DNA from 3 places in the Bifidobacterium fermentum genome. Region 2 is predicted to be linked to each of the others. Evidence: riboswitches for the same ligand, from Rfam matches in the RefSeq annotation. Region 2 holds a riboswitch; each other region holds the start of a gene.
What was found. Region 2 has a riboswitch for thiamine pyrophosphate ahead of QN062_RS02780 (ECF transporter S component). Riboswitches for the same ligand answer to the same signal wherever they lie in the genome.
Positions count from the first base shown of each region.

Region 1: it holds a riboswitch for thiamine pyrophosphate, as region 2 does, so the genes downstream of both, QN062_RS03275 (phosphotransferase enzyme family protein) here and QN062_RS02780 (ECF transporter S component) in region 2, are expected to answer to the same signal.
Region 3: it holds a riboswitch for thiamine pyrophosphate, as region 2 does, so the genes downstream of both, QN062_RS04580 (TenA family protein) here and QN062_RS02780 (ECF transporter S component) in region 2, are expected to answer to the same signal.

Region 1 is NZ_CP129683.1:812,368-820,259, reverse strand. Features, by position in the region: gene QN062_RS03295 (PDZ domain-containing protein) at 1-436, shown strand, start outside; gene QN062_RS03290 (DUF3052 domain-containing protein) at 546-1,031, shown strand; gene QN062_RS03285 (GNAT family N-acetyltransferase) at 1,038-1,490, shown strand; gene QN062_RS03280 (ABC transporter substrate-binding protein) at 1,575-2,543, opposite strand; gene QN062_RS03275 (phosphotransferase enzyme family protein) at 2,618-3,859, opposite strand; TPP riboswitch at 3,921-4,022, opposite strand; gene QN062_RS03270 (DUF2142 domain-containing protein) at 4,410-5,789, shown strand; gene QN062_RS03265 (hypothetical protein) at 5,829-6,491, opposite strand; gene QN062_RS03260 (PspC domain-containing protein) at 6,603-7,892, opposite strand, start outside.
Region 2 is NZ_CP129683.1:685,089-692,980, reverse strand. Features, by position in the region: gene QN062_RS02790 (dipeptidase) at 1-913, shown strand, start outside; gene QN062_RS02785 (glycine rich domain-containing protein) at 1,353-3,083, shown strand; TPP riboswitch at 3,493-3,606, shown strand; gene QN062_RS02780 (ECF transporter S component) at 3,660-4,280, shown strand; gene QN062_RS02775 (ATP-binding cassette domain-containing protein) at 4,338-7,220, shown strand; gene QN062_RS02770 (NAD(P)-dependent alcohol dehydrogenase) at 7,344-7,892, shown strand, end outside.
Region 3 is NZ_CP129683.1:1,118,673-1,126,564, forward strand. Features, by position in the region: gene QN062_RS04565 (glucodextranase DOMON-like domain-containing protein) at 1-2,480, shown strand, start outside; gene QN062_RS04570 (hypothetical protein) at 2,582-3,820, opposite strand; gene QN062_RS04575 (nucleotide pyrophosphohydrolase) at 4,030-4,401, shown strand; gene QN062_RS04580 (TenA family protein) at 4,405-5,214, opposite strand; TPP riboswitch at 5,361-5,451, opposite strand; gene QN062_RS04585 (glucodextranase DOMON-like domain-containing protein) at 5,950-7,892, shown strand, end outside.

The sequences.
Region 1 (7,892 bases), 130 kb from region 2:
GCAGAGTGCGGCCGAATCCCAAGCGCTTGCATTCCTGAAGAAACAGGGCATCGACACGTCCGGATACGCCATCAAGATGCATGTGGACAACATCGGTGGCCCCTCTGCAGGGATGATGTATACCCTGGGCGCGATCGACATGCTGACTCCGCAGAATGAGTCGGGTGGGAAGACCATAGCGGGCACCGGCACGATGGATTCTGCCGGGAAGGTTGGCGCCATCGGAGGAATCAGGCTCAAGATGCTTGGTGCACGGCGTGACGGCGCCACATGGTTCCTCGCCCCTGCATCGAACTGCGATGAAGTGGTTGGGCATATTCCTTCAGGGTTGCATGTCGTGAAGGTCTCGACCATCGCCAATGCATATTCCTCGCTGGTGGCCATCGGTCAAGGCAAGGGTGACACGCTGCCGCAGTGCGCCGTCTCGCAGAAATGAGCATGCCGCGACCCGATTGCAACGATGCGTGAAAAAGGCATGAATATGTTGAGAAACCGACGTTTCCAAGGCATTCGCGTAGGTGATTGCGTATGCCTGCATTCATATTATGACCATTTTCCGTTGCACTGACGCTTATTGTTTACATTCTGTTCGCCACTCTTGTTATGCTGGGGGCGTGGCTCAAACGACTACCAGGAAAGCAGAAGAATTCGGATTCCACTCTGGAAACATTGTTCAGGAGTGGTTGTGGGATGACGATGTCGATGACGGCATCCGCTCGCAAATTGAGGACGTCACTGGCGAGGACCTAGTTGATGAGGACTATGATTCGGCCGTCGATGGCGTTGTGATTTGGTGGCGGGATGGTGATGCCGAAGACGATTTGGCAGATACCATTGTCGATGCGTATACCGTATTGGGTGATGACGGTCCCCTGTGGATTCTTTGTCCGAAACCAGGCCGAACTGGCGCCCCCAGTGCGAGCACTGTGGAAAATGCGGCGAAGACTGCCGGCATGAACGCAGCGATGCCACTCACTGTTTCGAAGGATTGGAATGGTGTTCGGTTGAGCGCGTTTGGCAAGGGTCGCTGAGACTGTATGGAGTGGCGTGATAAGACACTCGATGAGTTGAGCGCATTGGAGCTTTTTTCTTTTGAAAGGCTGCGCATAGATGCCTTCGTCGTCGAACAGGGGCATCAGTACCATGACCTGGACGATCACGATCTTGAGGCCCGCCACGTTTTTCTCATCGATGGTCCAGATAACAGGACTCTTGCCTATGCGCGCATCTTTCGCGAGAAGGACCATGTGACCTTCGGACGTGTCGCGACCTCCCTTGCCGTACGCGGCAAGGGGTATGGCTCCATGCTCATGGATGCGGTCCTGACATCATGCGCGGAGCATTGGCCCAACCTCGACATCCTTATCAATGCCCAGGTGCAGGTCATAGGGTTCTATGAAAAGCAAGGCTTCGAAGCCTTCGGAGACATATTCTCCATCGAGCACACCCCCCACCGCCACATGCTGCTCAAGGCTGCGGAGAGAAAATAGCGGGGGTGTGGCGGCTTGCCGAAGGGGATTTGCATCGGCACAAGGGCAGCATTTCCGGCTCTCATTTCATGCGAGACCGCAGTCCTATCCGATGTCTGGAAGGGACATGGGCGAGGGAAGAGGGTCATTCGATTGCGGCAGCAGGGCGTTCGTGACGCAATTGCCGTTCAGCGCATCGACTGCCTGCTGTAGGGATACGCTCATGTGGTGATACTGATCCATCCAACGCACGTAGGAACGGACCATGGCGATGTCTGCGGCTCCCCAGTTGCCATTCGCGTCGAACCATGATGGCAGCACGGCATCGATGGATGCCGAGATGACATCCGGATCTATATGGCATAACGCTGGTTGCAGCGCATCGACGCCTGCGGCATGATCCTCGCGAACCATCGCATACCCTTCCTGCGTGGCAGCGATGAAGTTGCGAACCATCTCCTGATTTCGCTCAAGAAATTCTCGGCGGAAGCAGACGTAATAGGAATGGTGGGGAGCGACGCCTATGGAGTCAAACGGAATCGTGCGAATCTGCTCGAAGGGCTCGGAGCCCTGGAATGGCTCCCACCATGCGACGTTGATGAATGCATCGCACTTGCCGCGTTCGACGGAACGCATGTCTGGCTCCCATTCGCCTGGGTCGATGGTCGTGACCTTCGAGAAGTCGCCGCCATCCTTGGTCACAGCCTGCTCAAGCTCGGTTCGCAGCCTTGCGACGCCCATCGGGACACAGACTCTCTTGCCCTCCAGGTCGCGGAAGCGAGTGATGCCAGTCGAAGCATTGGTGATGATGCCGCCAATCTGACATTGGTTCATCACGGCGACGGATATGAGAGAGGCCTCTCCCTGCTGATGGAACAGCAGCTGATTGAGCCGCACGAGTGCGATGTCGCATTCGCCACGAGCCAGAAGATATGCTGGATCGCCGCGGAAGAAGTCACCGCTGGTGAATTCGACATCCATGCCCTGCCTCTGGTACAGACCGCGCTTCCGCGCCAGATACATTCCTGCATGATTCGTCCAAGGATGCACATATTCAAGTCGAACCTCTATCATGATTTGCCCTTCTGATTGGTGATATTGGAAAATTCCTGTGTGGAAATGGGTCTTTACTGGCTGCCGTTGGGCGCCTATTCGCTCAGACAGTCCCGTATGGAGTCAAGAAGCGCCCGTCCCGGTCCTGTCGAGAACCAGCGGGTGTGCGCGAGAAAGCAGACATCGTAGCACCATGCCGCATCGTCGAGCCGATGAACGCCATCCATATAGTATTGGAGCCAGTTCAAGCCTGATTCGGCCTGACATATGGCAAGGAGCTCTGGCAGAATCAGCTTTTCCGCATCCTGCAGAGGTCTGTGGCTGCAATATCCGCGAATGATGGATTCGGCGATATCTGGCCGGCATGCATCCTCGTGACCATCCATCACGGCAACCCATTGAATCGCATGGCGTTCGATGGCCATCGCCAGGTCGAAGACTGCCGTATTCCGGTCCGCCAGACCGAAGTCGATGACCGTTGACGGCGCGTTGCCAGTCCACAGAAAGTTCGAGGTGTGCGGATCGCCATGCGTCCATTGACGATGGAGCTGCCCGTAATGTGCCGCGACCTTACCTGCGTATGGCTGCACGATGTCCAAATCATGAGAAATGTCTCGATTTGTGAGACGAATGTACCTCTGAACTGCTGGACGCCTGGCGACCCAGGATTTCCACGATGCATGGATGTCGTCCGAGGCAAAGAGCCCGAAGGTGTTCGACATGCCGTTCGGCCGCATGCGCGGTTCATCGAAATCTCTGGACGCGGCATCGATCTTCGCCACGGATTCGCCGAGATTCCTGGCCTCTTCAAGCGTTTTCGGAGGATCCCAGCTCAGAGCCTTTCCATATCGGTCCTCGCCGGTCGATGCCATATATGCTTCATATGCAGCGTCGGCAGTGATCGCGACGGTAGCTGTCTGTGGATTGACGCTGTGCTGTTGAGCAACGCTGAGCTGTGGATCGACGTTCAGCATGTCGGTGTTCCCCAGCTCTTCCATCGCAGTAGGAGACACAGAGGCCTCGGGGTTGAAGCGCAGGAACCGCGGGGTGGAAATTCCAGAATGAGACAGAAACTCGGCGTAACGGTGGTATGGCGCAATGGTCTCCACATCACGGACCGTGCGCGAATAGCGCTTGATGAACACCAGACCCCGATCTGTCCGGATCAGCGATGCGGCAGATGTGGGGCGCCCGCTATGGGAGACGATTGACCTGGCACGAAGCGGCTGATCCAAGGCATCGAGAATTCGTTGCGATTCCATCATTTCGATGTCCGGCCAGCGTTGTGCGACGATTTCTAGCTGCGGATTTCCGTCAGAGTCCAAAGGTATCCCCATTCCAGTGCGTTTCGGGCCGTGATGGTGATTCGTTTCACGGCATGCGACCACGCGAGGATATGTAAAGCCTTGCAATGCGTTCGTTCGACGGTATTAGCCGTGTCACGTTCAACGGTCGGAGATCGCTCTCCCTCTCAGCTCGTAAGCTCCCGTGCATGGACATCTCGAGCATAGGCACAGTGCCTGACAGCGCATGCGTCACGAGTCTTTCGACCGACTGGGAGCTGGACTTGGTTTCTGCACTGGATCGATGACGCCAGACATGATTGAGACAGAGAGCCAGGAACGTTCCTGTGTATAAGTCGACATGGTGCGCATTCGTGCGACGCCCATGCAGGGATATGGCTGAGCTGAGGGATGTTGCGTCTGAAGGCGCGGACACGGCATCCAGGGCATCCAGGGCATCGACAGTGGAGGAAATATGCCGTGTCTGCCACGAAGAACGCAGGTATGTGCGATTCATATGGTGCCCTGAATATATTGGATGTGAAACAGACGCCGTGGAACATGCGCGTATCCACGATTCTTCTCAGTAGGAATGGACTTACTTGTGACATCGAACAGAGCACGATTCGGACTTGGCAAATCATCGATGCCTGACTTGATTGTGAGATTGAGGGATTGGCTGCGGGGCAAATCCAAAGTGCTGATTCCGCTCGTCTCATTTCTGATCGTGTGCTGCATTGAAGGCTGTGCGTTCATTGCAACGGTGGGGCCACTGACGATGCCGGACCCGCATCTGCATCTCGGAAGCACCTACGCGCTCGCAACCTTGCAGTCATTCAACTCGACGACGATGGTGGATTCTCCTGATGGTGCCAAGCGTGCGCAAAACCTTGTGGGCGATTCGCGATACATAGATCAGCCGACCGTCTCGAATCAAACCGTCGAAGGAATCGATATCACTGCATTGAAGCGGGATCCGCAGTATGACGCGCAGGTTGAGGCTCTGAACAGCGACGATCATTCAATCGTCCACGTAGCGACGCGAAGCAATCAGTACCTGTTCGTCTCATACCTGCCTCAGGCTATTGGCATGAAATTCGGTCTGCACTTCGGTCTTCGACCATCGGCGGTGCTGAAACTCGCAAGATTGACCAATCTGCTTGCGTTCATGCTTGCCATCGGAATAGCGATAGTCATGATTCCCAGCGGGAAATGGTTCTTCGCGGTGTTCGGATGCCTGCCGTACCCGGTGTTCTGCGCGAGCAGTCTGATGGCCGATGGCCCGGTGATAGGTTACACGGCATGCTTCATCGCGTTGTCACTGTGGCTTTTCGCTAGGAGGAAGCCATTGACGACCGTCTGGTGGGTGCTGCTGATAGTCGCCGCCTTCCTGCAGTGTCTGATGAAGTCGGTCTATGCGCCTGTCATCCTGCTCGTCTTGGCTACCAAGGCATTATCGATGCGTAGAAAGATCATATATGTGCTGTGTGCCTTTATTCCAGCCACCTTGGTGAATCTGTGGTGGGAGAAAACGCATATGCTCGTCATTCTTCCCGATCTCTATGCGGCCAACAAGCAATATGTCATGCATCATCTTGCTGGAACGATCTTTCGATTGGTGGCCGACACACTCGTGCAGACCTTCGACCTCGTCAGCAAGGATCCAACCACGGTGGCCTCCTTGCTGCTGTTGTGCGCGGTCATCCTTTTCTCGGGCAGGCTCAATTCGGAGAGAACGGGCAGGCTCTATGGCAGGAACAGACTCTACGCGCTCTACGCGCTGTCTGGTCTTGCAGCATTCGGGGATCGCTCGCGCTTGTATGGCTCTCACTCCAGGTCACGTGGAACGACCTGTCAGACACGCAGCAGGGACTGGAGCTTGCTGGCTTCCAGATGCGATATCTATATCCGGTGGTGCCCTTGCTGGCGTGCTTGTTCTTCCATGATGGTCAATTCAATTCCGCGCAGTCGGAACCTTCCATGAATTCGACGCAGGACAGCGCCGTGAGACCGCATCTCGAAGTCACCGGATGAAATGGTGGATTGCTGTGCTGATGAGCCACGAAAGGGAGGAAAGCAGCAGTATGCCGCCGACGGCCGCGAATGCGATTGCAGCTACGATCCTCCAATCGATGCCCAGCGATGCGACCATGTTCAGGGGCGCCCAATACGAGCTGGTCAGCAGGCCAAGCACTCCGCACACGATGAGTATCGATCCTAGAACGATGGTAGGCGCGCTCGCGCCCTTCTTATGTATGATCCTATTGCCGTAAGCGTCCCGTTCCTCTCCCTCTGAGGCGATGCTTGCATAGAGCGGCACATCCTGCGCATGCGATGGGTCGGCATCCAAGGGATTCGCGCGCATGGGCTCTGCCGCATCCTGCTCTTGCGTGGGCCGCGTCTTCTCCTCATTGGCTGTGGCGTCTTTGTCTGCGGCAGCTTTGACCGTGTTTTCTTTGACTGTATCTTCTTCGGCTGTGTCTTCTTCGGCTGTGACTGTGCTGATTCTGAAGGTGATGTCGTTCTGTCGGTCGTCGTATGAGGTGTCAGATTCGCTGGCGAGCCGGCCTATGGGCTGGGTGTCAGACGAATCGTTGGCCTGCCCGGCTGTGCGTTCATCGCCTATGCTGCCCTCGTGCCTGTCATTGTCTATGTCCTTGGCGTGTTGATTGTCATTGTTCGTCATATTCTTTCCTTAGCTTTGTGCTGTTCGCCTTTGCGCTGTTCGTCGTGTTCCGCTGTGTTTCGCCGTGTTTCGCCGTGTCTCTTCGTGTCTCTTCGTGTCTCTTCGTGAGATTCATTGCGCGTAGATGACGGACAGCTCGCCATCAAGCATCGAGGGGACCTCGATGAGTAGCGTCTCATTGGCGAGATCCTTCGGCAGGGTTGCGTCTGGCGCATTGTCGGCCATAGTGAACCAGTGCTGCAACGAAATCACTCCCTTCGAGTCGCCGAGAAACAGGAAGGTTCCTCCCATGTTCGCCCGTGAAGTATTGGTGACGCCGTAGTTATTGACGCTGTATGCGCAGTGCTTAGGCATGATGATCGTGGCTTTCGTCTCTACGAAGCTGAAAGAGATCTTTCCCGTCGGGCAGGAGGATTCGACCTTAGAACCGTCGTCCCTCGTTATGGTGTGCTTGCCGTTATCGCGTTCGTATTCGCTCAGGTCGATGGTTGCGGTGCGACTGTCGTCGCCTGCGCCGCGGGTTGCGTTACTTGCGTCAAGAAGCATGCCCCGAGAATAGCGTTGCATGTCGCTCGGAGTCGAGCCGAAGCTGACATGCGAATGCACGGGGATACGCTCGAAACCGCTCGTCCTCTCATGCGAAGCGGTGCTTGCATATCCGAATCCCACCGAAGTCGCGACCAGGATGAAGCTCAGCAGCAGTCCAAGAATGGCAAACGGAATCAAGCCTCCTGAACGCCTGCCCGAACCGCCGAGGATCACCAGCGCAGCTCCGAGGACAATGACATTCGCGCAGGACCATATGGTCGCCATGTTCAAGGTCTGTTCCGTGCTTAAGCCACTGAGACCTGCATAGAGAAACAGTCCTGCCCCCACAAGCAGCATCAGCCCGACAAGCATGCTCACGACTATGGGTCCGGCGGGCCTGCGGCGTGGATGGATGGTTCGAGGCCGGTATTGATACGGCTGAGGGGCATGCATCCCAGCCTGCGCCGTGGAGTGGGGCGCATAGTGCGTGTTCGCGGAATCAGCGAAGTTCGGCCGTCTAAAGCTTGGCTGCGTCGCTTGATGCGAAGAGTTTGCAGCCGCATCGCCTTGTTCTGGAACATCGCGCTGTGAAGAACCCAGCGGTTGGGAATCGTCCTGCGACTGGAACGGTGACTGCGATGGACGAGCCGCTTTCTGCTGCCCTTCGGCAGGTGGGGGCATGTGTCCGGGCTGACCTTGCTCTGCCTGATATCTTCTGTTCCTGCTCCACAGCATCATCAGGAAGACCCCAAGGAAGGACAGCGTGAGGATGAACAGTCCGGCACCTGGAAAGATCATCGCCACCAAGATGCAGAGGAATACTCCGACACAGCTCCAATCCCACCGACCGGCAATCAGTTCCTCAAGAAGAAT
Region 2 (7,892 bases):
CAAGGTCTTCTTCGAGGGTGAGGAGGAGATGGGCTCGCCGAGCTTCATACCCTTCATTACCGCACATCGGGAAGCCTTCGAATCGGATGTGATAATCGTTGCCGATTCGGGCAATTGGTCTGATAGGATTCCCAGCCTGACCACCTCGTTGCGAGGCAATACCACCGTCGATGTGACTGTGCGAGTGCTTGGGCATCCTGTGCATTCGGGACAGTTCGGCGGGCCGGTTCTGGATGCGAATACGGTTGCTGCGATGCTGATCTCGAGCATGTATGACGATGATGGCTCGTTGAAGGTTCCCGGTCTGAAAAGCCAGGAGCCGGTAGGAGGGCTTCAGCGCGACATAGACGAGGAGACCTTGCGCCGCGACGCGGCGATCCTGCCTTCATGGAGGTTGACCGGCTCGGATTCCCTGGCTTCGAGGCTGTGGACCAAGCCAAGCGTCTCGGTCATTGGATTCGACGCGCATCCGGTAGAGGGTTCGTTCAACGTACTCGCCGACTCGGCCACCTTCCGTCTTTCCCTGCGTACCGCACCTTCGCAGCGCCCTGAAGAGGCGCAGCAGGCTTTGGCGGCATTTCTGAAGAAAAGCGCCCCCTTCGGCGCAGTCGTCGAGGTCAAGCCTTTGGAAAATGGCATGGGGTGGGCGATGGATCCTGACAGCGAAGCCGTTCAGGATGCGCAGAAGGCGATGCAGGAAGCCTTCGGAGTCGAACCCATAAACAAGGGCGAGGGCGGTTCGATTCCGTTCATACCCGAACTGCAGAAGCTGTTCCCGCAAGCCCAGGTCCTGGTTACCGGACCCGAGGATCCGCAGTCCAATGCCCATAGTCCGAATGAATCGATTTCACTATATGGACTTCGCAGGAATGTCGTCGCAGAGGCACTGCTCATGAACGCCTTGGCGAGATAGCGTCATATCTGCGATGCATGGCCAGACCATCGCCATGCCTCAATATTGCAATTGTGTCTTTGGCGGGCGTCTGCCTGTGACAGGCATCAACGCCACGCCAATGGCGGATATCTAATGTCGGTTTGTAAGTTTTTGGCACTTGCCAAAGTATCAAACCCTCAAAAGCCATGAAACGGCGACGGAATCAAGCCCCAAATCTGCGTTTCTACTCAGTCAAGTGCCAAAAACTTGATAGCTCGGGCACTCCTGTACAATGAGACATTGTGTATTATGTTGTACTCATTGTATGAATAGATGCGTAGGTCGTGATATTGCCATCGATCATGATTTCTGACTGGCATGGACGGCATGGCTGGCATGGACGAGGTGGGCGAGGTGGAGCAGATGGTTCGTAGATTGTCGCGTAGAACAGAGCGGGGGGGGGGGCTTCTCTTGGCTGGTGGTGGCGTTGGGTGTGCTGCTGCTGTTGCTGCTGATGGGGTTTGTGTCGTCGTTTTTCTCTGACTGGCTGGGTGGTGGCCAGTCGTCGACGGCCGGGGTGACGGAGTTGAAGGAGGATGGGTTCTCGCTGACGCACTATTCGGAAGGTGACCCGGATGGCAGGCTGATCTTCGCTGAAAACAAGACGACGAATTATGTGAAGCACGATGGCAGCATCGACGCCGATGGCGTGCTGGAGGACTTCAATCCGGGGGATTCGCTGGAGGTGTCGTTCGATGTGGGCAACGCTGGCGCGAAGTCGGTGTGGTATCGCACGCTGCTGACGGTGACGGTGCGGATGGCGTCTGCCGTGCCTGCGGATGTGGTGGGGTTCTATTCGCCGAAGCTGTGCGTGTGGCAGCTGGACGAGGAGTCGGACGGCGGTCCTGCCAAGTTCACGCAGGCCACGGCGATGGTGTCGGATGCGGACGTGTCATGCAAGGGTGACGTGCCGGGCATGAGTCGCGTCGGCTTCGAGGTGGTGCCTGAGGGCGATGCGGCCAATGATGGGGATCCGTCCACGGTGCAGCTGCGCGCGTCGAGTCTGGATGGGGTGCTGTCGGCCGATCCGACGGCGCAGGACGCGGAGGTCGAGGCGTGCGGCGGGGCTGACTGTCCCTCGCAGGCGCGGGTGCGCTATGGCGTCTACTTCAACCCCGGGTTGGTGAGCGTGGACGGGGTGGTGTTCGATGACAATGAGTGGCAGGGTGCGCGCTATGGGTTCGCCTATGCGGCCGAGGCGGTCCAGTACCGCAACGTCGCCGCACCGGATTGGAGTGCGATCGACATCGAACCGTATCACGATGGCTACGATGACAGCGTCCTGCGATGGGACTACGCCATGACCGGCAGCGTGCAGGCGTTCACCGCGCCCGTCGACGGCGTCTACCAACTCGAAGCATGGGGAGCGAAGGGATATTCCAGCGGAGCAAGAATTTCCGTCGGTGCCTACACGGTTGGGAACGTGTTCCTTCGCAAGGGCATGGAAGTTTTCGTATACGTCGGCGGCCCTGCTAATGGGTTCAATGGAGGCAACAGTGGTGGTGGCGGTGCCACGGATTTCAGAATGCTAGGAGGCAACTGGGACGATGCTTTGGGATTGAATTCGAGAATCATGGTTGCTGGGAGTGGCGGTGGCATTTCGACATACGGGAGTTCTCACATCAATGCTGGCGATGGCGGTGGACTCACTGGCTTGATGGGATCGACGACCACCAACATACCGAGCCAGCAGAACATCTCTGCTGCGAATCGAAGCCAGGGTGGAAGCCAGACATCGGGCGGGGTGGGATCAAATGCCACAGTCGCATGGACTGGGGGTTTTGGTGTCGGCGGGACGGGCGGATATTATGGTGGCGGTGCAGGATGGTACGGAGGTGGCTGCGGTGGACAGGTAGGTGATTCACGTCTTGTGGGGGGTGCCGGTGGTTCCTCGTTCATCTCGGGCTATCCGGGTGCGGTCGCGCTGTCGGACACTTCGGCCGCGAACGCCGGCAATCCCAGGACGCACCGCCCTGCGACCGACTCTCCCGCCGACCGTGCCACGCAGGTCATCGATGGACGGGAATACCGGTTCACCAGCTATGCGATGAAGGCCGGAAACGAGTCCATGCCCGACTGGAGCAAGAGCGACGGCTCCCAGATGACCGGCAACGCGGGCGACGGCCACGCCCGAATCACCCTGCTCTAGACCGTTCCAGACCGCTCTAAACCGTTTCAAGTCTGCTCCAGACCGCTCTGGACGAGTTCTCACGCGGCGCTTGCAAGTTTTTGGCACTTGCCAAAGTACAAACCCCGATTTTCGGCCTGATCCGGTCGCAGGTATGCGGCTTCTGGGGCTTTGATACTTCGGCAAGTGCCAAAAACTCGCAAACCCGACTGCGAAGGGACGGCATGTGCCCACAACTGGTCATGTGCTGAGAAATGATGAGATGGTAATCGGTCATTGAGATGATAATGGGTTATGCATCCATGCAGCCGCACTGCCGCGCTACCGTCCAGACATGCGCTCATGCATTCATGAGTTCATGTGGCCTTTCGGCCGTTCAGCCTTGCGGCCATGAAGGGATACGAGCTTGGTCAGGGGATAGGTTATTATCGTTTTCAGACACGGGGGCTGTCCAGAACAGTGGATGGCTGAGATGAGGCGAAGCCTCGACCGAACGAACGTATACCGGGTAATGCCGGCGCACGGAAGTCCATCTTTCCCGTGCCTTTCGGGATATGCACATCAGAGATGCATACGAGAGAGATTAAGGCACATATCATGACATCGGCAATACAGAAGACCTCACACCCATCCCTGCGCTGGCGCGTGGTTGACATAGCGGTCGCATCCGTCATCGGCGTGGTCAGTTCACTGATTTTCTGGGCTGCTGCACTGCTGTGGAACGTCATTGGCACACCAATGGAGAGCGTCATCCCAGGGCTTTCAGGTCTTCTGAATGGTCTGTGGCTCTTTGCAGGTCCTTTGGCCGCAATCATCGTTCGCAAGCCTGGCGCCGCGGTCTATGCCGAAGTGGTCGCCGCCGTCCTCGAGGCGATCCTCGGCAACGCTTGGGGCATATCGACCCTCTACATCGGTCTGGTGCAGGGTGCCATGGCTGAAATCGCATTCCTCATCTTCATGTATCGCAGTTGGAACCTCGCAGTGAGCGCACTGTCTGGGCTTCTTGCAGGCATCGGATGCTGGGGATACACCTTCTTCACGAATCTCCAGGCCATCGACTGGGGTGGATCCTACGGCTTCATCAACCTGCTCACCACCATCATCTCAGGGGTCGTCGTAGCAGGAGTTCTGATGTGGAATCTCTACATCGCCATCGCACGGACCGGTGCGCTGGACCGCTTTGCATCGGGCCGTGACGTTCGTGGCATGACTGCCTGAACGGCTGCACCGACACATTCCATAACATTCACGACGAGAGAAGCAGTGGCGATTCACATGCAAGCAAGGTCTCATCAAACGGACGGCGGCACTGACCGGAATCAGACGGCAGACCGCGCCGCTTCACCGCGTTCCGACGCGGGACAGCCAGCCAGCGGGCACTCGTATGCCGCGGCAGGCGATGTCCGGGCAGGAGTCGCAGCCCCTCTGAGCTTTCGCAACTGGGGATATCGTCATGCCTCGCGCAGGAACTTTTCCGTGCGCAACTTGAACCTTGAGATTCACGCAGGGGAACGTGTGCTGCTGCTGGGTGCTTCTGGAATTGGTAAGTCAACGATTCTCGAAGGCGCTGCGGGACTCCTCGGGGTCGATGCCGTCGAGACCTCTCCGGTGAAGCCCATGAATTCGGATGTCGATTCGAATTCGGAAGGGGATGCCGTTCGTGACTCTGCGGCACCCATGTCTGAGTCAGGCGATCGTGCGACAGAGCTGCGCCAAGGCAGCAGCAGGCTCAAGGGGCAGGCCGGGCACCGGCAGGCCGGACAGGACGCGACTCAGCTCGTCGACAGTGACGGGGGCACGACCGAAGGGGCGATCCTTGTCGGAGGTCAGCCAGTCTCGGATGCACTGGGCCGGGTGGGGCTTGTGCTGCAGGACCCTGATGCTCAGGCGATATTCCAGAGACTCGGTGACAATGTTGCGTTCGGTCCAGAGAACATGAACGTTCCCAGGGCGCAGATATGGCAGCGCGTCAGGCAGTGCCTCCATGAAGTCGGCCTCGATGACGTGCAGCTGCACCGCTCGACGATGCATCTGAGCGGCGGGCAGATGCAGCGACTTGCCTTGGCCGGTGCGATCGCGATGCGGCCGGAGGTTCTGCTGCTCGACGAGCCGACTGCGAATCTCGACCCTGACGGGGTCGAGCAGATAGTCGCCGCGGTTCGCAAGGTCGTCCATGCGCAGCATTCGACGATGGTGCTTGTCGAGCATCGTGCCGAACCTTGGATAGACATGATCGACAGAGTCATCGTGCTGGGATTGGAACGAGAGGGTTCTGAGCATGATGATTCTTTGGAGCATGATTCTCAGGGCGATGAGATTTCGAGAAAGGGCTTTCGCCGCACGGTCGTCGTCGCTGACGGCACTCCCGAGGAAGTGTTCGGCGATGAGACGCTGGACTTCGAGGAGCTGGGCATATGGATGCCGAAGCGATTTCGGAAGGCGTCAGACGAGATTCATCGGATGCACACGCAAGGCGAGTCCGATGAATCCGCTCGCATCGGCACCGGGACGACCATTCTTTCGACCGAGGACCTATCGGTAGGCAGGAATGGGCAGGCGATCGCCAGCCATATCGACCTTGCATTTGCGAAAGGTCAGATAACCGCGCTCGTTGGAGCGAACGGCGTGGGGAAGTCCACGCTGTCCATGACTCTTGCAGGTCTTCTCAAGCCCGTCGACGGGGCGGTGAAGGCCACGCCCGAGCTTGTCGGCGGACTGAAGAGCGATGATCCCTTTGCATGGAAGTCGACCGACCTTGCATCCCGGATATCCTATGTGTTCCAGAATCCCGAGCACCAGTTCGCCAAGGGGACCGTCCTCGATGAAGTCATGCTTGCACCGTTGAAGATCGGCTATGAACCGGCGAAGGCCGAGGAGATCGGACGCAGACTGCTGGCAAGGTTCGCTCTTCTGCAATATGCCAAGGCGAATCCATACACGCTTTCCGGTGGCGAGAAACGCAGACTGACGGTCGCATCAGCCCTGGCGGCCGCGCCAAGGGTCCTGCTGCTCGACGAGCCTACATTCGGACAGGACAGACGCACCTGGATGCAGATCGTCCGCTACATCGACGCATTGCGATCCGATGGTGTCTGCGTGATCGTCGTGACACATGACCGGGATATGGTGACGGCCTTGGGCGCTCGGGTGGTCGAGCTGATACCCGCCTCATCGCACGCCGAAAAGATATGGCAGGCACAGCGCCAGATGCACGGTGCGTTGCCCGTGCCGGAAGAGAAGAATGAACGGGGAACGCAAGCGGAACAGGACCCTCGGCAAGGCGGGCAAGTGGCAGGGGAGCGGCGGGCGCACCGGTCAAAGGCCCGGCAGTCTCTGGATGATGTGATTCCCGTAAGCGACGCGCAGGACCGCAGGGAAGCTCCACGGCAGTCGAGCCATTCGCGTTTCATCGCATCCTTGAATCCTGCCATACGTCTGATCGGTGCGATGGTTCTCACGATTCCGCTGCTGCTGAGCCTTGACTGGGTGTCGGCGAGCTCGGCACTGGGGCTTGAGCTGGTGTTTTTCCTCGCCGCAGGTCTGTCGCCTTGGCGCATACTGAAATATTCATGGCCGATATTCCTCGGCGCTCCGGGAGCTGCGCTTGCCGTGCTGCTCTATGGCAAGGTGGGTGGGGATAGTTGGTGGCAATGGGGGCTGATCCACATTACCGACCGCTCGGCAACGCTTGCCGTGGCGACGGCCATACGCATACTTGCGATTGGAATTCCAGCGATAATCATGGTGTTCGGCATTGATGCCACGGACTTGGCGGATGCATTCACCCAGATCCTGCATCTGCCTGACAGATTCGTGTATGGCGGGCTTGCCGGCATCCGTCTGTTCAGTGTGCTGCAGGACGATTGGGCCGCATTGACGTCCTCGCGGCGCTCACGAGGTCTGGGCGACGAGAATGCCGTTGCCGCATTCTTCCCACAGGCATTTGCGCTGCTCGTCCTGTCGATTCGCAGATCGACGATGCTCGCAACCGCAATGGAGACCAGGGGGTTCGGAAGCACGCTTCCCAGAAGCCACGCCAGGGTTTCCAGATTGAGGTCGAGAGATGCGCTGTTCATTGCCATGTGCGTCGCGATTCCGGCGCTGGCCCTGACCTTGGCGGCTCTTGCGGGAAGCTACGTCTTCCTAGGTGGTAACTGAGTTGAAAAGAATTCATGCCGTATAACAATGGTCCATCCGTACATTTGTTACGATTGAGGGTGTCCTTGCCGCCTTTTCTGGCGGAACCAGGTCAATGACGACCATCGTTTGAAAGGAATCCTCATGAAAGCTTATGCAATGCTCGGTCTGAACGAGACGGGATGGGTCGAGAAGCAGGACCCGGTCTGCGGCCCGCTTGATGCCCTATGCAGACCGGTGGCGCTTGCTCCGTGCACTTCTGATGTGCATACGGTGTGGGAAGGCGCCCTGGGTGAGCGGCATGACCTCGTCCTGGGTCATGAAGGCGTCGGAGAGGTAATAGAAGTCGGAGATCTGGTAGAGGACTTCGTGCCGGGAGATGTCGTGATAATGCCTGCGATCACCCCGGATTGGGGGTCTAGGGAAGCTCAGCGCGGATATCCCGTCCATTCCGGTGGCATGCTGGGCGGATGGAAATTCTCGAACAGCAAGGATGGCGTGTTCGCCGAGAAGATCCACATCAACGATGCTGATGCGAATCTCGCACTGCTTCCCCAGGAAATCAGCCCAGAGACCGGCTGCATGCTCTCTGACATGATGCCGACCGGATTCCATGCCTCTGAGATGGCGAAGGTCACATTCGGCGAATCAGTGTGCGTCATTGGCATCGGTCCCGTTGGCCTGATGTGCGTT
Region 3 (7,892 bases), 430 kb from region 2:
CGAGTGAGAATACCGTTGCACAGACGACCGCCGCAGCGACTGCAGTGGCCGAGCAAGCAGCCTCGCAGGGATTGGACGCGGCCATAACGGCAAGCGATGCCGCATGGGCAGCCCTGTGGCAGGGTGACATTGAAATCACCGGAGACGACCAGCTGCAAAGTCAGGTCAGGGCGAGCAGGTTCTATCTGTTGGCCAGCGTCGGCGAGCGCGCATGGTCGCCGTCCCCTGCCGGTCTGTCTTCTGACAGCTATGCAGGGCACGTATTCTGGGATACCGAGACGTGGATGTGGCCGTCCATCGTCGCGCAGGATCCCAGCATCGCCAAGGCAATCCTGCAATACCGAGCCGACCGCCTAAGTTCGACCGATGGCGCCGCCTTCAACGCCTTGAACAATTATGAATGGGATGCAGCAACGAAAAGCTATGTGAAGAAAAGCTATGGCGATGGCTCGGCGCTGCGCTTCCCTTGGGAAGGCGGGCTCAATGGCAAGGAACAGACCAGCTCGTATTTCTTCGGCGGTCACGAAATCCACATTACAGCCGATGTCGCACTCGCCTTCTGGCAATACTATGAGGCAACGGGAGACGTCGCCTGGTTGAAGAGCACCGGCTACAAAGTCATTGCCGGAGCGGCCAACTTCTGGGTTGCGCGGTCATATAAGGGCACGGACGGCAAATATCACATCGATGATGTCACTCCCCCAGACGAGTGGTCCAGCAATGGCGAGACCGGACGTAACGATTCGGCATATACCAATGTCGCCGCGTCGAAAACCCTTGCCATCGCCACCCAGGCAGCTTCCATCGTTGGCAAGAATGCCAACGCCGCATGGCAGGAGCGAAGCGGGCACTTCGACATTCCTCAAGACACGCAGCGCAACATCACGAAGGAATATGCGAACTATGACGGCACGGGCATCAAGCAGGCCGATGCGGTGATGCTGAGCTATCCCTGGCAGAACGAACAGTCGGCGGAACGCACGGCGAACGATCTTGACTACTATTCGACGAAGGTCAACGAGGATGCGAGCCCGTCGATGACCGATGCCATTCACTCGATCGTTGCGGCCGAGCTTGGCCGATCCGATGAGGCGATGTGGTATACGCAGCGCAGCTCGACAGGCTTCATGCGAGGACCGTTCAACCAGTTCACCGAGGAACGCGGCGGCGGCAGCGCCTTCACCTTCCTCACCGGAGCCGGTGGGTTTCTGCAGGAGTTCTATTACGGATACACCGGACTTCGCTGGGGCACGAATGGCATAACGCTCAACCCCATTCTGCCAGGCAGCTTGAAGACCATCACCATCAAAGGCATGCATTATCAAGGCAGCACTTTTGATATCGCCATCACACCGCAACGCACCACGGTGAGTGTGACCGCAGGCAACGCTCTCAATGTCACGAATCGCGGAACTGCCGCGGTTGGCAAGCCATTGACCTTCGCCACACGCACGCCATCCGCACATGACGGGTATGGCACGCTGATCGGCTCGATTTCGACCCCTGCCGGTGGAGATAATGGCTCGGGAAGCTATGTGTATCCGACTGATTCGGTGTTCACCAAGAATTCCTTCGACCTCAACACCTTCAAGGTGTACAAGGATGGGAAGAACATCAGATTCGTGTCACAGGTAGACGGTCAGATCTTAAACCCGTGGGCGCTGGAGGGCATGAGTCTGCAACTCATGCACATCTATATCCGTACCGACGCACATGCCTCGACCAAGCCCACGAAAGCCGTTGCCGGCACGAACATCAACACTGACGGCGCGTGGCAATATGTCGCGATTGCCAATCCCCGAACGCAAACCGGCGCGATCGGCTCGACGGGACTCTTCGCTGCGGACGGCACGCGCATTGCGAACGCATCGCTCAGCGTTCGCGAGCAGAAGGACATCGTGCTCACGATTCCTGCGAGCGCCTTCAAGAACGTTGACCTGTCGAAGGCGGCGTTCCAGATCGATATGATGAGCGCTTCTGAAAGCACGGAAGGCGTCAACAACATTCGGCCGGTGGTCTCGTGCGACACGGCTGCCGATGCAGTCAAAGAATGGCGTTTCTGCGGTGGTCTGGGATCGGTCACGAACACGAGCCCCTATGACAGCGACACGACTGACCCGAATGTCATCAAGGCGATATTGCCGAAGAGCGTGAAGGCATCAGAGGTGTTGAAGCCAAAAGCTGGTGGTGCAGTGCTGCCGTTCGTCACCTTGGAAGCAGCTCACCAAGTGCAGCCAACGCCAACGCCCGACTCGTCGCCAAGCTCCGGTACAGCCGGCAACGCTGCAAGCAGTGGTGCCGGCACCGGAGCAGCCAACACGACAGCGAAGCCATCCGGCAACTCGCAGACACGCAGCAAGCCATCTGCATTGGCGAAAACCGGCCTGAACCTTGGGTCCATCAGCGCTGCGGTCATTGCCATGCTGGCCGCTGGAATCAGCGTGTTCGCCATCTCACGCATGCGGAAATCTCAGCGCTGATGTATTGATGCACCGCTGCGTTGAGAAGTGCCAGCGGGTGAACGTGTCAGCGGGTGAACGTGTCAGCACATCAGCGAAGCATTGGCCGATGTGCTGACATGTCATGCGATGGAGAAGGCTATTACCAACACCATACCGGCACATGCGGAGCTGACGACCATCAATGACTTGGTCAGCCGTGGCAACCTCAATACTGCAGTGATTGCTGCGGCAACTGCAAGACATGCGGACACTGGCACCCCCACCAGCGCAATCATTCTGATTATGTCCAGTGTCTGCTGGCTGGTGCAACTGTCAATCAGACCGCCGCTGGCGCTTGCGGAAAAAGCCGGACACAGCTTGATCATGGTGGTGTGCAACGTTGAATATTGCACACAGGACAGGAATGCAAGCAGCACGACGAAGAGCTGAGCAATCAGACCTTGGGGAATGCGGTCTTTCCACTTGGCATCTGCCGTTGGAACGGTGGCGTCTGTTGCAGCACCAGCACTTGTTGCAGCAATGTCACTTGCAATAGCACTGGCACCATTCACAGTCTCACTCGCGGCAAGCCAAACGTGGATACGCTGCAATGCAAACGTGGCCGCAGAACACATGATCGCCCCAAACAATCCTCCAGACACGGTGAATGAACCAACCAGGCTCACTTGCGTGAACAATACAGGCCCAAAACCGATCAGCAGAGCGGGAACGCAGGCGCTCACGATAGGGCCCATCAACGCCAACACCCGTAATGCCACAAACGCCATCAGCCACCACACCACGACCAACGCAGCCATGCCAAGCTCGCCCGAAATAATCACAAGAGCCGCGACGGCAACGCATGAGAGGACGATGCAGGCTGCATTGACCTTGTCGACATAGCGGAAATGGTCGCCGTGCCCATTCTCAACGTTCCCACGCTGATGCCAGCGCGACAATCGTTCAGCCGTGTGCGTGAACGCGATGGCGAACAGAACGGCACAGCACACGCAGCTCAAGGTCACCAACAGAAACCATGATGGCGCCGTGACGCACAGACCGTTCTCTCCCGTCTGTGCCGGTCGACTCCCAAGCGCAGGGCAATTCGGGTGCAACATCATACCGCCCCAAATATCAACATACAGCGGAGAAAACGACGTGCCCGCGCCGACAAGCGAAGAAATGGCGGCCATGAGACCCATGCCCACCACGGCCGCCTTGGCCTTAGTTGGCACCGAACCAAGCGCACTGGCTTCGTTGTATTGCACTCGTTTGCCATGTAAAGTCGTTGCTGCGGGATTGGTGGTCTGAGCTTCGTCCGGATGTACTGCCGATGGTGCCAATACCGATGGCTTGGATCTTGATGGTTTCATCGCCATGCATACCTTCTTCTCTCCACATGTCCGGCAGGGCAGCAACAGCCTAGTCTCTTGATCGCTTGACCACACCGATGCATCATGCCTTCTGCCATCTTATGCCGCTCCCGTAACTCTGCCTTGGCCAACGCACAATCACACTGCAAGACTCATTCCATCGTTCCAGCAGTTATAGCCAGCCGATACATGGTCTTCCCACTACAATCGAAGCCATGATAAGCGATGAAACGATTCAGGCCATTCGTGACTTCACGACGCAACGCGATTGGGATCAATACCACACCCCCGAAAATCTAGCGAAATCAATCTCGATCGAGGCCGCCGAGCTACTTGAATGTTTTCAATGGACAACCCATCGCGATCGGCATGAAGACGCTGTCAACGACACTCATGTGGCGGAAGAGCTGGCTGACGTGCTGACGTATTGCATCATGATGGCCGATCGCATGGGGTTCGATCTCGATGAGATCATCAATGCAAAGCTCGATATGACCAAGAAGAAGTATCCGGTGAACTCGGTTCGAGATAATTTCGAAGCATACCAAGCACTGCATCAATCGGCGCGGTCGCAGACAGAAAGCTGACACTCAGGCCATCGTGCTCGCCTGCAACGCTTGGTTTTCAAAATCGTTCCATGTGAGCTGGCGGCTGGCAGCATCCCAGAAATACCATTCGAACAGGCAGCTGCGGTGGAAGTTGTCGCGTGCGCGCTTGAGCTGGACTTCACTCGCAGACTCGGCCTCTCTGTCCATCACGGCAAAGAACCTTGCCGATATGCCGTCTGGCCCGGCCAAGGTTGGCTCCTGTACATCCACCACCCATTGATAGAAGCCATTGTCTGGTTTGACTTTACCGGTCGACGCTAGGTATCTGCCCAGTTCAACGTACATCCAGATTCCAGCTTGGAAGGGTGTCAGCATATCCAGAAGGTCACCGTCGCGAGTTTGCGACAGCAGATGTTCTCGGTAGAAACTTGTGACTGGTTGTATGGTCTGCTTGCGTTGCAGCGACCAATCGGCGTGCAAAGTTTTCGAGAGGCTTTCATATAGCTCATTCACAGTCTGTAAGTGCGATTGCAACTGGTCGGTGAACAGCCGCTGGTCCGCAATGCTCGCGCTCTTCGCGATCAGCTGCGTCTGCACATAGGTTTCCGCGTCCGTATAATGCAGATCCTGTTGAATGTAATAGTTCATCGCTTCCCTGGAAAGCCGGCCGTGAACCACATCCTGTATGAAACTGCACTGTTCGTTGGCTTGCAGCAATGGTTGCTCCTGCTGAATCAATGATTGCGAGAATGACATCGTTTCCCCTTTGCTTGCGGCATGTCGCCACAGTTTTGACGCAATCTGGCGTGAAGACAACTTGAAAGCAACCGCATGCCATTCCAAGATCGCCATGAACCGCACTCGAATCAACCCTCAATCGGTTTGCACTCGATTGGAAACCGACAGGAAAGCCTTGGGTAGGCGTTCGCTGATTCCAGACAAACAAAAAGTCCACTCTTCTCGCGATGAAAAGTGGACTTCAGCACGTTGACAACAACGTGATGCTGGAACGGTCTTCCTACGGCAGTGCTAACTGCGTCAGGTTCCATGGGTATATCTCAGCTTGTGCAAGCACCCCAGACCACAGACTATATGTAATTATCACGTTCATTGAAGGCTTGTGCACAGCAATTGTCAAATGAGACCCGTTTCCCGGCGCTTGCACGCGCATCTCGAGGATTGAGTCCGTGTACGATCGCGTCGTGAAAGTACTGTTTGGAATTCTGGTCACCAAGCAAGCAGTCTGACAATCAAGCAACTACGGTAATCCTTCTGCAAAATAAACCGTCATGTTTTCGTATATCATGATAGTTTTTGCGCAAGGATTTCATTGCGTTACACTATATATTAGGTCATTTCGCATCGTCGTGATATGGTCGAATTAGGTCATTTCGCTTCGTCGTGATATGGTCGAATTAGGTCATTTCGCTTCGTCGTGATATGGTCGAAACAGATTATGGGGATCAATATATTTGGAAGATAGAGGTTTTTATGTGCTTTCATGCGAAAACCACTCAAAGAAAAGCGAGCAGAATTCAGCATTATGCCACCGTTGGCGTTGCGCTCGGCGCTTCTTTGATCATGGCAATGGGTTTGGCAGCTCCCGCATCCGCAGCGACCGCCAGTTCGGAATCTCAACAGGCATCAACGACAGGGTCTGCAACCACACAGTCTGCAGCCACACAGACGACTGCATCGGACTCCGTCACCACTCCAGCAACGGCGAACGACGCCGACCTGCATACGTGGTGGCAGCAAAACGCCGAGAAAAACAGCACCGACAAGCTTGCCGATGGCGTGGTTCGTGAATCGCCATTCTATTCCACCAAGGTGGCGCTGTCTGAGAATAACGACGACAACACACAGCCACAGTATGATTCCTTTACCTACTTAAGCATTCCACGCAACGGCAATGGCAAGACCGACAACTCGGGCTACACCTATCCAGAGCAGGACGGCGCCGAGTTCTCGGCCAGTGCGAGGATGACCATGTCGTGGTCCTCCTTCGAATACAGCAAAGATACTGACGTGTATGTCAAACTCGATACGAATCAGCCCATCACCTCAGCGGATCAAGTGACGATTCGCCCGACGAGCGACAACTTCAAGAAGGAGCTCGTCGGCAACGACACCATCAAGATCACCGTTCCCTACAAGGATTCCGGCTACCGCTTCTCGGTCGAGTTCACCCCGCAGCTCATCACCGCATATAACGACAACTCTGGCGGTTCAGGCAATCTGACGACCGACTCCGCAAGCGGACAGGCGGTCGATACCGAACCACAGAATTCGATGATGATCTTCGCGCAGCCGATGGAAGCTAGCTCACAGACCAGTTCAGACATTCCCGACACCTCCGATGCAACCGTGCAGCAGATCACGCCAGGCGACATCAGCGACCTGGCCACCCATGTCGAGTCCACTGCCAACACGCTCTATTTCGGACCTGGCACCTATTGGATGGGCTCGAACTATCAGACTCAACTGCCGGCAAACATCACCTGGGTGTATCTCGCCCCCGGCGCCTATGTCAAAGGTTCCTTCCTCTTCAAGGCGACCGCAGCCCATATGAAAGTAACCGGATATGGCGTGCTCTCGGGCGAACAGTATATCTATGAGGCCGATGCCAACAACGGACTGAACCATATCAGCCCGAAAAGCTCCGACTGCAACGGATCATGTCTGAAGATGCTGCAGTTCGAGTCCACCGGTGCATCGCAGAGCCTCGACCTGCATGGTCTGACCGTCGCCAATCCGCCATTCAACTCATTCGTCATGTATGGCGAAGCGGATGGCCCGTTTGCGATGAACGTCAACAACTATCAGCAGGTCGGCGCTTGGTATTGGCAGACCGATGGTCTGGAGCTCTATCGGGGAACGACCATGAAGAACTCCTTCTTCCAGTCCAATGACGACACCATCAAGCTCTATCATTCCAACGTCACCGTGGATAACACCGTCATCTGGAAGGGCGAGAACGGTCCAGTGTTCCAATGGGGATGGAGTCCAAGAAACGTTGAGAACGTGAGTGTCTCAAACACCGACATCATTCACAATCGCATGTATTGGAACGATCAGAAGAGCAACACCTGCGTGTTCAATGAATCGCCCTCGTGGACCGACACCAGCGCCACGAATACCGCTGACTTGAGCGACACGGTTCAAAACTTCACCTTCACGAATACGAATGTGGAAGGCATGGTGAACTGTGCCATTCGCATGTATGCGGCACAGAACACGAAGAACATCAAGTTCGATGGATTGCACATCGATGCATGGAGCAAGATCGATCTCAGCGCGCAGGAAAACTTCTTCAAGGCGTTCACCGATTCGAACGGCAAGCAGGTCACGATCGGCAACCAGACCACCGATGGCGAGGGATTGCTCTTCCACAACTACACGGTCGGCGGCGTTGCAGTACTCAAGGCCAGCAACAACTGGGCATCCGATGAACTCGGTCGTTTGGATTTCGATGCCGATCTGTGGGACAACTGGGATGCCACAGCAGACACCCAGCCCACGGGAGAGGC